One region of the Chryseobacterium sp. C39-AII1 genome, then DNA from elsewhere that is predicted to be linked to it. Evidence: riboswitches for the same ligand, from Rfam matches in the RefSeq annotation. Region 1 holds a riboswitch; the other holds the start of a gene.

Region 1 (4,377 bases):
CTGAATTTTGTGAAATAATAGAATCATTAATACTCCATGTTACATTTGCCGATACGTTTGTAGGAATGCTCAAGACATTAAAACGGTCAATAGAATACGATTCTTCAAGACCATTAAAAGTAAAATCGTCGTCATCACTTTTACAGGCGGTGATTCCAACAAATAATATGGCTAAAAGTGAGGTCTTTATATATTTAAAGTTGTTGTTCTTCATCGTTCAGATTTAATTATTTATATAAAAAAGCAAAGTGAGCAGGAATATTTCCGCCTTCAGTTTTCCATTTGAATTTTCCATTCTTATCAAAACAATAGACATATCCTGTGACCACATAATTTCGGGCATCGGTAATATAAATATCTTCGGTGATAGGATTTACGGCAATTCCGTAAGGCGCTTTTATGGCATCCACATATTCCTGATCGATAATTTTTGTGGAAATAACCTGCTCGGTTTTAACATCGATAATTCCGAAAGTTTTGGTGTAAGAATGGGTATTATAATTAAATTCGTTTCCATAATAATAGAGTTTATCATTTACGATCGTCATTCCGCTTACGGCAACATGAAAATCTTTTTTCACCACTCCAGTTGCGGCATCCAGTAAAAACAAACTCGAAGGAATATTATAATAATCTCCTCTCGAACTTACATACAAATCGCCGTAATTGTCTTTTTGTAAACGGTGAAGATTAATCGCAACATCTATTTTTTTAGTCTCGGTAAAAGTCGTAAGATCGATCACCGAAACGGTTTTATCATAATTCGGAAATTTATATCCTCCGGAATTGGCTACAAACAACTGATTTCCCACAATTTCGAGCTCCTCAGGCTGATAGCCAACGACAACTTCTCTCTGAATAGAAAGCGAAGTTGTATCAATTTCCACCACTCTTCCCGGTGGCGAATTCGGATCCAATGCTACCGGACCGGCATAACTGCTCGCATAGATTTTATTTCCTTTAAAATTCAGATAACGGCAATTCTGTAACTGAATCGTTTTGATTCGTTTTGCCGTTTTGGCATCCATCACTTCAATTTTATTGGAAACATTGATAACGGCATACAGCTTTCCGCCATAGACCATAATATCATTTCCTACGTCGCCAAGCTCTTTCACAACCGTTGGATTCGTTTCCGCATAAATATTTCTGCGGTAGGTTCCGGTGGTATAATCAAAGAAATCGAGGGTCGATTTATTACTCCCCATATTCCCTTCATTTAAAAGATAAAAACCTTTGATAGCCGTATTTTCGGGCTGAGTAAGTGTTTCTCTTTCTTCGGGAACCACCACATCATCTGTTCTACATGAAAGCAGAAAAAGTAAAGTAAAAGCCAGTAAAAAAAAGTTGAGTTTTTTCATAACATAAAGCTTAAGATCAGTTTAAAATTTCTACCCGGCATCGGATAGTTTTTCACAACTTCATAATTTTGGTTGAAAATATTATTCACCTCAAAACTCGCCTTGAAATCGTGTGAAAGCCAATGGAATTTCCTTTGCACAGAAAGGTCATGCGTATACCAGGGCTGAATATAGTTGTACTGAATATTGTTTAATTGTCCGTCATAGCGCTCCCCGACATACATTCCACTGTAATTGAAGCTCCAGTCTTTGTAATCTGCCATCATCGTAAACGTTCCGGCATGCCATGGAACATAAGGAATCTGATCACCGTAATTAGACTCGCCTGGATCTGTTAAATCTCTTGCACTTTGATACGTATAGCTCACCAATGGTTTCAACCTTACATTTCCCACATTGATCTCGGCCTGAAGATTGACATCGGCTCCGATAATTTCAACGTTTCCAAGATTTGTCATCGTCCATCGAAACAAATTAGCAGTCGGCATCGCGACGATTTTATTTTCTACGACATTGTAATAACCGTCTACTTTTAAATAAATGCCTTTAAAATTCTGATGATCAAAAAGTTTCTGATAGGTAAAACCCACGTCATACTGATTCGTATATTCGGGTTTCAAAAGCGTATTCCCGATCATCGTATAGTAGAGATCGTTAAAAGTCGGCATTCTGAAAATCCTTTTATAGAAAGCTCTTATCGTAAAATCGTTGGAGTCAAAAGGTTGATAACTCGCAAAAATTGAAGGTGTCCACTCTGTTTTATCGGGAGCATTGTAATTCTTTTGTACATTTTCATTAATAAATGTTCCCAGAACGCTTCCCAATACCTTAAACCGATTCCATTGATAGGTTGTTGCAAAAGCGACCAACGAGGTATAACGTGTTGGATATGAAAAATCGATTAAATTGGCATCCAGATTATTATACTGAAAGTCGAAACTTGCGCTCACATCCCAGTTTGGAGTAATTGAATACAAATTGGAAGAAGACAAATACACTTCTCTCTGAATAAAAGTATTGTCGATTCTTAACCCGGTATCTCCAACATTTAAAGTATCTGCAAATCTTGTGTAATCATAAGCAAATTTTGTTTTGAACTGAGTTTCAAAATTTCTGAATATTTTCTTTCTAAACTGTCCCTGAACAAAATAATTTTCATCCCTCATTCTAGAACCTCGCGGAATAAAACCATTGCTGATAATAGCTGCCGGAACCCCACGATCCGATAAATATCCGTATCCTCTTATGCTCCAGTTTCCGTTGTTTAAATTTCCGTTTAAGCTGGTCTCAAAACGTTTTGAAGTCACATCAGAATCATATCTTTTAGCAATGGTATCATACGCCGTAGAACCATCATCATTCTTTCTCGATGTTCTGAATTTATAAATACCATCCGTCTGTAAATATTCCGAGCTGAAACTGGCCGCAATTTTATCGGTAATCTTTTGCTCTAAGCGAAAAGACGGATTAAAAAGCTGAATAGAAGAAGATTTTGTCCTTAAAACTAAATTCGTTTTTCTACCATTTCTAAAAGTCGGAGTTTTAGCCTGCATATAAATAGAACCCGACGAACCAAAATCTTTAGCCGGTTGAAAAATTTCGCTTTTTTGCCCGTTATAAAGAGAAATTTCCTCAATATCATCCAAAGAAAATTTTCCCAGATCCACCACTCCATTTTGGGCATTTCCCAATTGAATTCCGTCATAGAAAACCCCAACATGCTGGCTTCCCATGCTTCGAATATTCACGGTTTTTAAGCCGCCAACTCCGCCGTAATCTTTGATCTGAACTCCTGAAAAATACCTCAGCGCATCGGCTACCGACTGACTGTTGAGTCTTTCCAGCTGTTCTCCCGAAAGCGTTTGTGCAGGAAGGATTTCTTTAAAATTCTTTTTGTAAATATTGACTGGAAGAATCGTCTTCTCCTTAATCGTATCTTTTCTGGATTGTGAAAACAACAATGGCGTTGTTAACACAAAAACTGCGAAAACAACCTTATAGAGTTGAGATGTAAGAAGTTTTGCCACCATTAGCTCATTTAGATAATGATGACGCTAATGGATATAAGAATACACCGATAAAGCGTAGTCGTAAACCACACAAAATCAATGATGTCCTAAGCTTTATTCCACGAAAGCGTCAAACGTTTATGGTCTGGCAGGTCTTCTGACTTACTCCGTTTTTGAAATCCTTCCCATTAAAAAACAGTGGATATTATTATCAAAAACTTTGGTGTGGAGCTTACAGCAGCGGGTCTGTTCTGGATTTTCACCGGATTCCCTTTTAAGCGCTTTTTATGGCTCACCAGATTGCGGCAAAGATAGAAAATAAATCACAGAATCAAAATTGAATTTAATAAATTGATTTACAAATACATAAACGCTGAAATTAATTTATTGAAATAATATTTTTTAACGCAAAGTTTTATTCGCTGTTGTTAATATTTTTAAGGAGCAAAGAATGAATCAATTAAAAATTGATTTGAGGAAGTAAGTGTTTTATGCAGCTTCATCAAACAGCTTTGCTATTCATCTTTACTCCTTTAATAAAAAGAGATTAAATAAAATCTTTGCGTTTAAAATATTCTGTTTAAATTCCAAAATTCAGGAAAACACTAAAACGCGATTTCGCTTGAATATCACCTCCCGCCAAATTGGAATATACCGGAAGCATGATTTCACTTCCCAAACTGAATTTTTTATAGGAAGCCTCAAAACCAAGCTTTCCATACAAAGCACTTCCTGCCGTTCTTGGTAATGCTTCGTTAAACTGTTTATTTTGATCAAAAACTTCTCCTTGCAAACCCGTTTTTCCGGAGAAAATTATTCTATCATTCTCAACAAACTGATAAAAACCTGTTGCAGCATAATTCCATTGGTTTCCGAAATTGTAATGCTTTTTATTTTCTGTTTTAATGGTATAATCTGTATTCATCAACAAAGCGATTTTATTTTTCTGGAATTTGTAATTCAGTACCATCTGGTAATCCCAACTCCCTGTTCCCAGCTGAAAACTT
Region 2 (4,377 bases), on a different contig from region 1:
TTTAATAAGTTTTGTTAATTAGTTATATCTAAAACCGATTTCAGTTCCTAGCTAGTTGAACCTATTTCGATTTTACATTACAAAGATATGTAAATAAAATGGTATTATGCAATACAAAGTAGTGTAATTTTTTAAATATAATATTTAAATTACTGATTTTCAATGGAATAAATTTTAATTGAAATTTTGCATATTTTGATTTTCAACTTAAAAAAGTGTGAAAGACTTTAAAATTTTGTATTTTTGGCAGGAAATTGGGTTATTAATCTAGCCAGAATTTAAATTTTTATTTAAACACAATTATGATATATTCTAAATTTTTATTGCCATTTATTTTAGTTGGAACAAGTTGCTTTGCTCAATATAAGTTTGAAATGAAAGATGCTTCTGCTTATTATGATGCAAAAATTATGATGGAAGACTGCTCGGGGGACGAATGCCGAGGTAAAGCGGTTATTGACTTATTCAAAAAAAATGGTTCGAAAATCGAACAAACATTAACTTCTGAGAATTTAGTTTTTTATTTAAATCAGAATAATAAAATATCACAGGAAGAAATTGTTCGATTGGATAAAAATGTGGTTTCAGATGGCCCTTTAATTTTTGATGATTTTAATTTCGACGGAACTGAAGATGTTGCCGTAAGAAACGGAAATTTAGGAAATTACGGAGCTGCTTCTTATGATGTATATGTTTACAATGTTACCAAGAAAAAATTTGTGCCTAGTGAAGAGCTTACCGATCTTGCCAGCAACTCTTTTGGAATGTTTGAAGTAGATCATGAAAGGAAACGGTTGATTACCTATGCGAAATCGGGAGCGGCAATGCATTATATTACAGAATTTACTGTTATTCCCAACCGAGGTTTGGTGAAAGTATATGAAGTGGAAGAAGATGCGAGTGGCGGTGAGCGAGTGATTGTAACAACCAAGGAATTTAAAGATGATAAATGGATAAAAACGGTTAAAAATTATCCAATTGATGAATATTATAAGTAACAGATAATGAAGATACAGAAGGAGATCGATTTTATTTTGGCAGTTGATGCCTTAAAGAACGTACAACGAAGAAATTACAATGCAGATGATTCCAGAAGAGAAAATACAGCTGAGCATTCTTGGCAGATTATTATTTTGGCTCAAATTCTTTTTCCTTATGCGAAAAACAGAGCGGATATTGATTTGTTAAGAGTGATCAGAATGCTTTCCATTCACGATTTGGTAGAAATTGAAGCGGGTGATACTTTTCTTTTTGATGAAGCGGGAATGGTTGGTAAGTTTGAAAGAGAGAAAGTTTCTGCTCAAAACATTTTCGGAATTCTAGATGAGCCTTTAAGAACTGAGTTTTTCAATCTTTGGCTTGAATTTGAAGAGGAAAAAACTCCGGATGCTATTTTTGCCTGTGCAATTGACCGAATTATGCCTTTTATTCTGAATTCGCATACTTCTGGAAAAAGCTGGACGGAAGCCGGAGTTACTGAAAAACAAATCCGAAATATGTTGGAAAACGCCATCAGCAGAGCTTCTGATGAAATGGGAGAGGCTTTCCAAACATTATTGAATTTGAGTTTGGAAACTGAAAAGGTGTTGAGATAATTTTTTAACGGAATATCTTATTTTCCCATGGATTGCGCAGATTTTTACAGATGATTATATTTAATTTTCAATTACATAAAAAATATACACCATCATTCGTGAAATTCGTGATAAATAAAAAATATAAAAGTTTCGGCGAGCCTTTGGCTCGCCGAAACTGCTTTAAAAAACATTTGAAAATATTGGGTTCGGGCGGCCGAAGGCCGCCCGAACCTTTTCTTTATAGTATTTGAATTGGTTTTTTGAATTCGTCGATCGCTACAAAAGTGAAATCACCTACAATCGCTTTTTCCTTTTCATAAGAATACATTTGTTCGGTGTAGATTTCAACATTTACCTTCATACTCGTTTTTCCTACATGAGAAACTTTTCCTACCAATTCTACGATAGTACCTGCAGGAATTGGCTTTTTAAAATCAATTTTATCGCTGCTTACCGTTACCACGCGTTTCCTGGCAAATCGGGTCGCGGTGATAAAAGCCACTTCGTCCATCAACTGCATGGCAGTACCTCCGAAAAGCGTATCGTAATGATTGGTTGTATTAGGGAAAACCGCTTTAAAAATTCTGGTTACGGATGCTTCAATTCTTTCTTCTGTAGTCATATTTCATTATAAATTAAGGCGAAATGAAATAGTATCAAACAACAGAACAATAACAGGAATCTTAGAAATTCCTGAAACATCTATTAGATCAATAAAACTTCAAATCGCGAAAGTTTTTTGTTTAAGAAATAGGCAGGTCTCCTGACTCGTAACATCATTTATCTCCTTCCCATCTCGCCTGATAACGAAACAGTGGACTTTTGATAAAGACTTTAGTTACTTACAGTTGCGCGACAGTTCGTGATTTTCACACGATTCCCTTTTAATCTGCAATTAAGCAGAACCGATTTCTGAAAAAGCGATTGGCTTTTCTGGGTGCAAAAATAAGGATAAAACAGTAGAAAATAAGATTTATTCCGGATTATTATAAATTATTTGATTGATGGCTCTTCCTTTATTGATGCTCCAAAGGGTGGTATAACGGTTTTCACCGGAACCATTAATCATATAAAGGAAAATATGGTCATCATCCAAGGCGGTTACCCCAATATTTTCAAAATCCATAGAAGGCTGGAACAAATTTTTAATCGCATCTCTCACAAATACAGAACCTCTTCCGGGTTGTTGTACTCGGATAGATTTTATTTCCGTCATACCTTCAGGGATTTCATTGCCAATTCCCCAAGGTTTTACTTTATCAACCGTCAAAATTTTCCCGCTTGCATCTTTTTCCTGTCTTTTAAGATGAGCATACGAAGGGTAAACATCAATGATAACCTTCGTTCTCTGATTAGTCGGAATTTTCTGATTAGTATCGTCTGTAAAAATTAATGATTTTCCGTTTTTAGATTTTGAAGGTGTAAATTTCGGAAGCTGATCAATAAAGGCAACACGCTCTTTATTTACCATTCCTTCTTTATTCAGGCTGTCGTATCTTACGAAAGGTTTTTCAGAATCTTGTTTTTCAGGATATTTTATCCAGATCCATTCTGTTTCTCCCGGTGCAGGTTTTACGTAAACAAAAACATCTCCCGTTTTCATGCGAATTTTATCAATAATTTTTCGGTAGTCGTCTTTATGAACGCGTACCATCGCATAACCTTCCTGAGCTTTTACTACCCCAAAAGGAACTTTATTTTGCCCTTTTACAGAAGCTAAAGAAAACAGACTGAAAACAGATAAATATAATGCCTTTTTTACGGAAATCATCATGAAATTTTTTTGACTGTTCAAATATATAAATTAAATACTTTTCTGAAGATAATTAAACTGTTGCAATTCTTTTAAATCTTTAATTTGTTTTAAATAATTATCAAAAATCGGGTAAATCACAATAGTCAATTATTTTTCATTAAGAATTTGCTGCATATTAATGCTGTTGCTTTTGCATCATCTAATGCTCTGTGAAATTTAAAATCTTCTTTTATATTCATTTTTTCTAGCATTCTTTCTAATGAAATTCCAGATGTAGAATCAAAATAGAAAATTCACTTTTTATTTCAAAAGTTTTCTTGTCTAGTTTTACGGCACCAATTTCTAAAATATTCGTTTCATTTTTTCCAAAAGTTTTGCAACTTCCTTCTAAATCATAAATTACGAGATCGCTTGAAAATTTCATAAGGTAGTTTTAGTTTTTTAAGTTTGTTTGCTATTCAATTTCAATTTTGTGGTAAGACATCCAACGCTTCAAATTCCCAACCATCCTTTTTAAATGATCTTCATTCAGGAAAATATTCGTCCAATATTCAAATCTATCGCATTGCACACTTATATAATAGCTCATAATTGCTAAACATCCGAAAGGAAGAAGCTTTTTTTCTTCATCGCTAATTTCAATCACAGATTCATACCCTTTCAAAAAATTGTTTGCTTTTATTTGAAATTCTTCTTCGTTTAAATGAGTTGAAAATAACTGAAATAAGAAGTAAGAAATATCAAAACATAAATAGCCATTTCCACAAAAATCAAAATCAAAAAAAGTGATTTCTTTTTCGTTATTAATATGCAGATTATCAAACCAAACATCAAGATGAACTGCTCCAAATCTCATTTTACTTTTGTCAAGACTTTCCATTTTTAACTTTAAAAAAGCGGAAAGTGATTCTAAGAATTGAACTTCGCTGATGTTTGTATTATAAAATTCTTTTGTTTTTAAAATAGGATTTGTAAGCAAATTTTCTAAAGTATAAGGCATTCTTTTCAGTTCGATATTTTCAGTCGATTGATGAACTTTGGCTA

What was found. Region 1 has a riboswitch for cobalamin ahead of ABEG63_RS03265 (TonB-dependent receptor). Riboswitches for the same ligand answer to the same signal wherever they lie in the genome.
Region 2: another riboswitch for cobalamin. It lies ahead of ABEG63_RS15355 (acyl-CoA thioesterase); the one in region 1 lies ahead of ABEG63_RS03265 (TonB-dependent receptor).

Annotation. Positions count from the first base shown of each region.
Region 1 is NZ_JBDFPQ010000002.1:90,817-95,193, forward strand. It holds gene ABEG63_RS03255 (cell surface protein) at 1-214, opposite strand, end outside; gene ABEG63_RS03260 (DUF5074 domain-containing protein) at 228-1,361, opposite strand; gene ABEG63_RS03265 (TonB-dependent receptor) at 1,358-3,391, opposite strand; cobalamin riboswitch at 3,500-3,685, opposite strand; gene ABEG63_RS03270 (transporter) at 3,951-4,377, opposite strand, start outside.
Region 2 is NZ_JBDFPQ010000010.1:111,338-115,714, forward strand. It holds gene ABEG63_RS15345 (hypothetical protein) at 303-998, shown strand; gene ABEG63_RS15350 (HD domain-containing protein) at 1,005-1,595, shown strand; gene ABEG63_RS15355 (acyl-CoA thioesterase) at 1,816-2,199, opposite strand; cobalamin riboswitch at 2,313-2,502, opposite strand; gene ABEG63_RS15360 (hypothetical protein) at 2,551-3,351, opposite strand; gene ABEG63_RS15365 (hypothetical protein) at 3,590-3,757, opposite strand; gene ABEG63_RS15370 (phosphotransferase) at 3,788-4,377, opposite strand, start outside.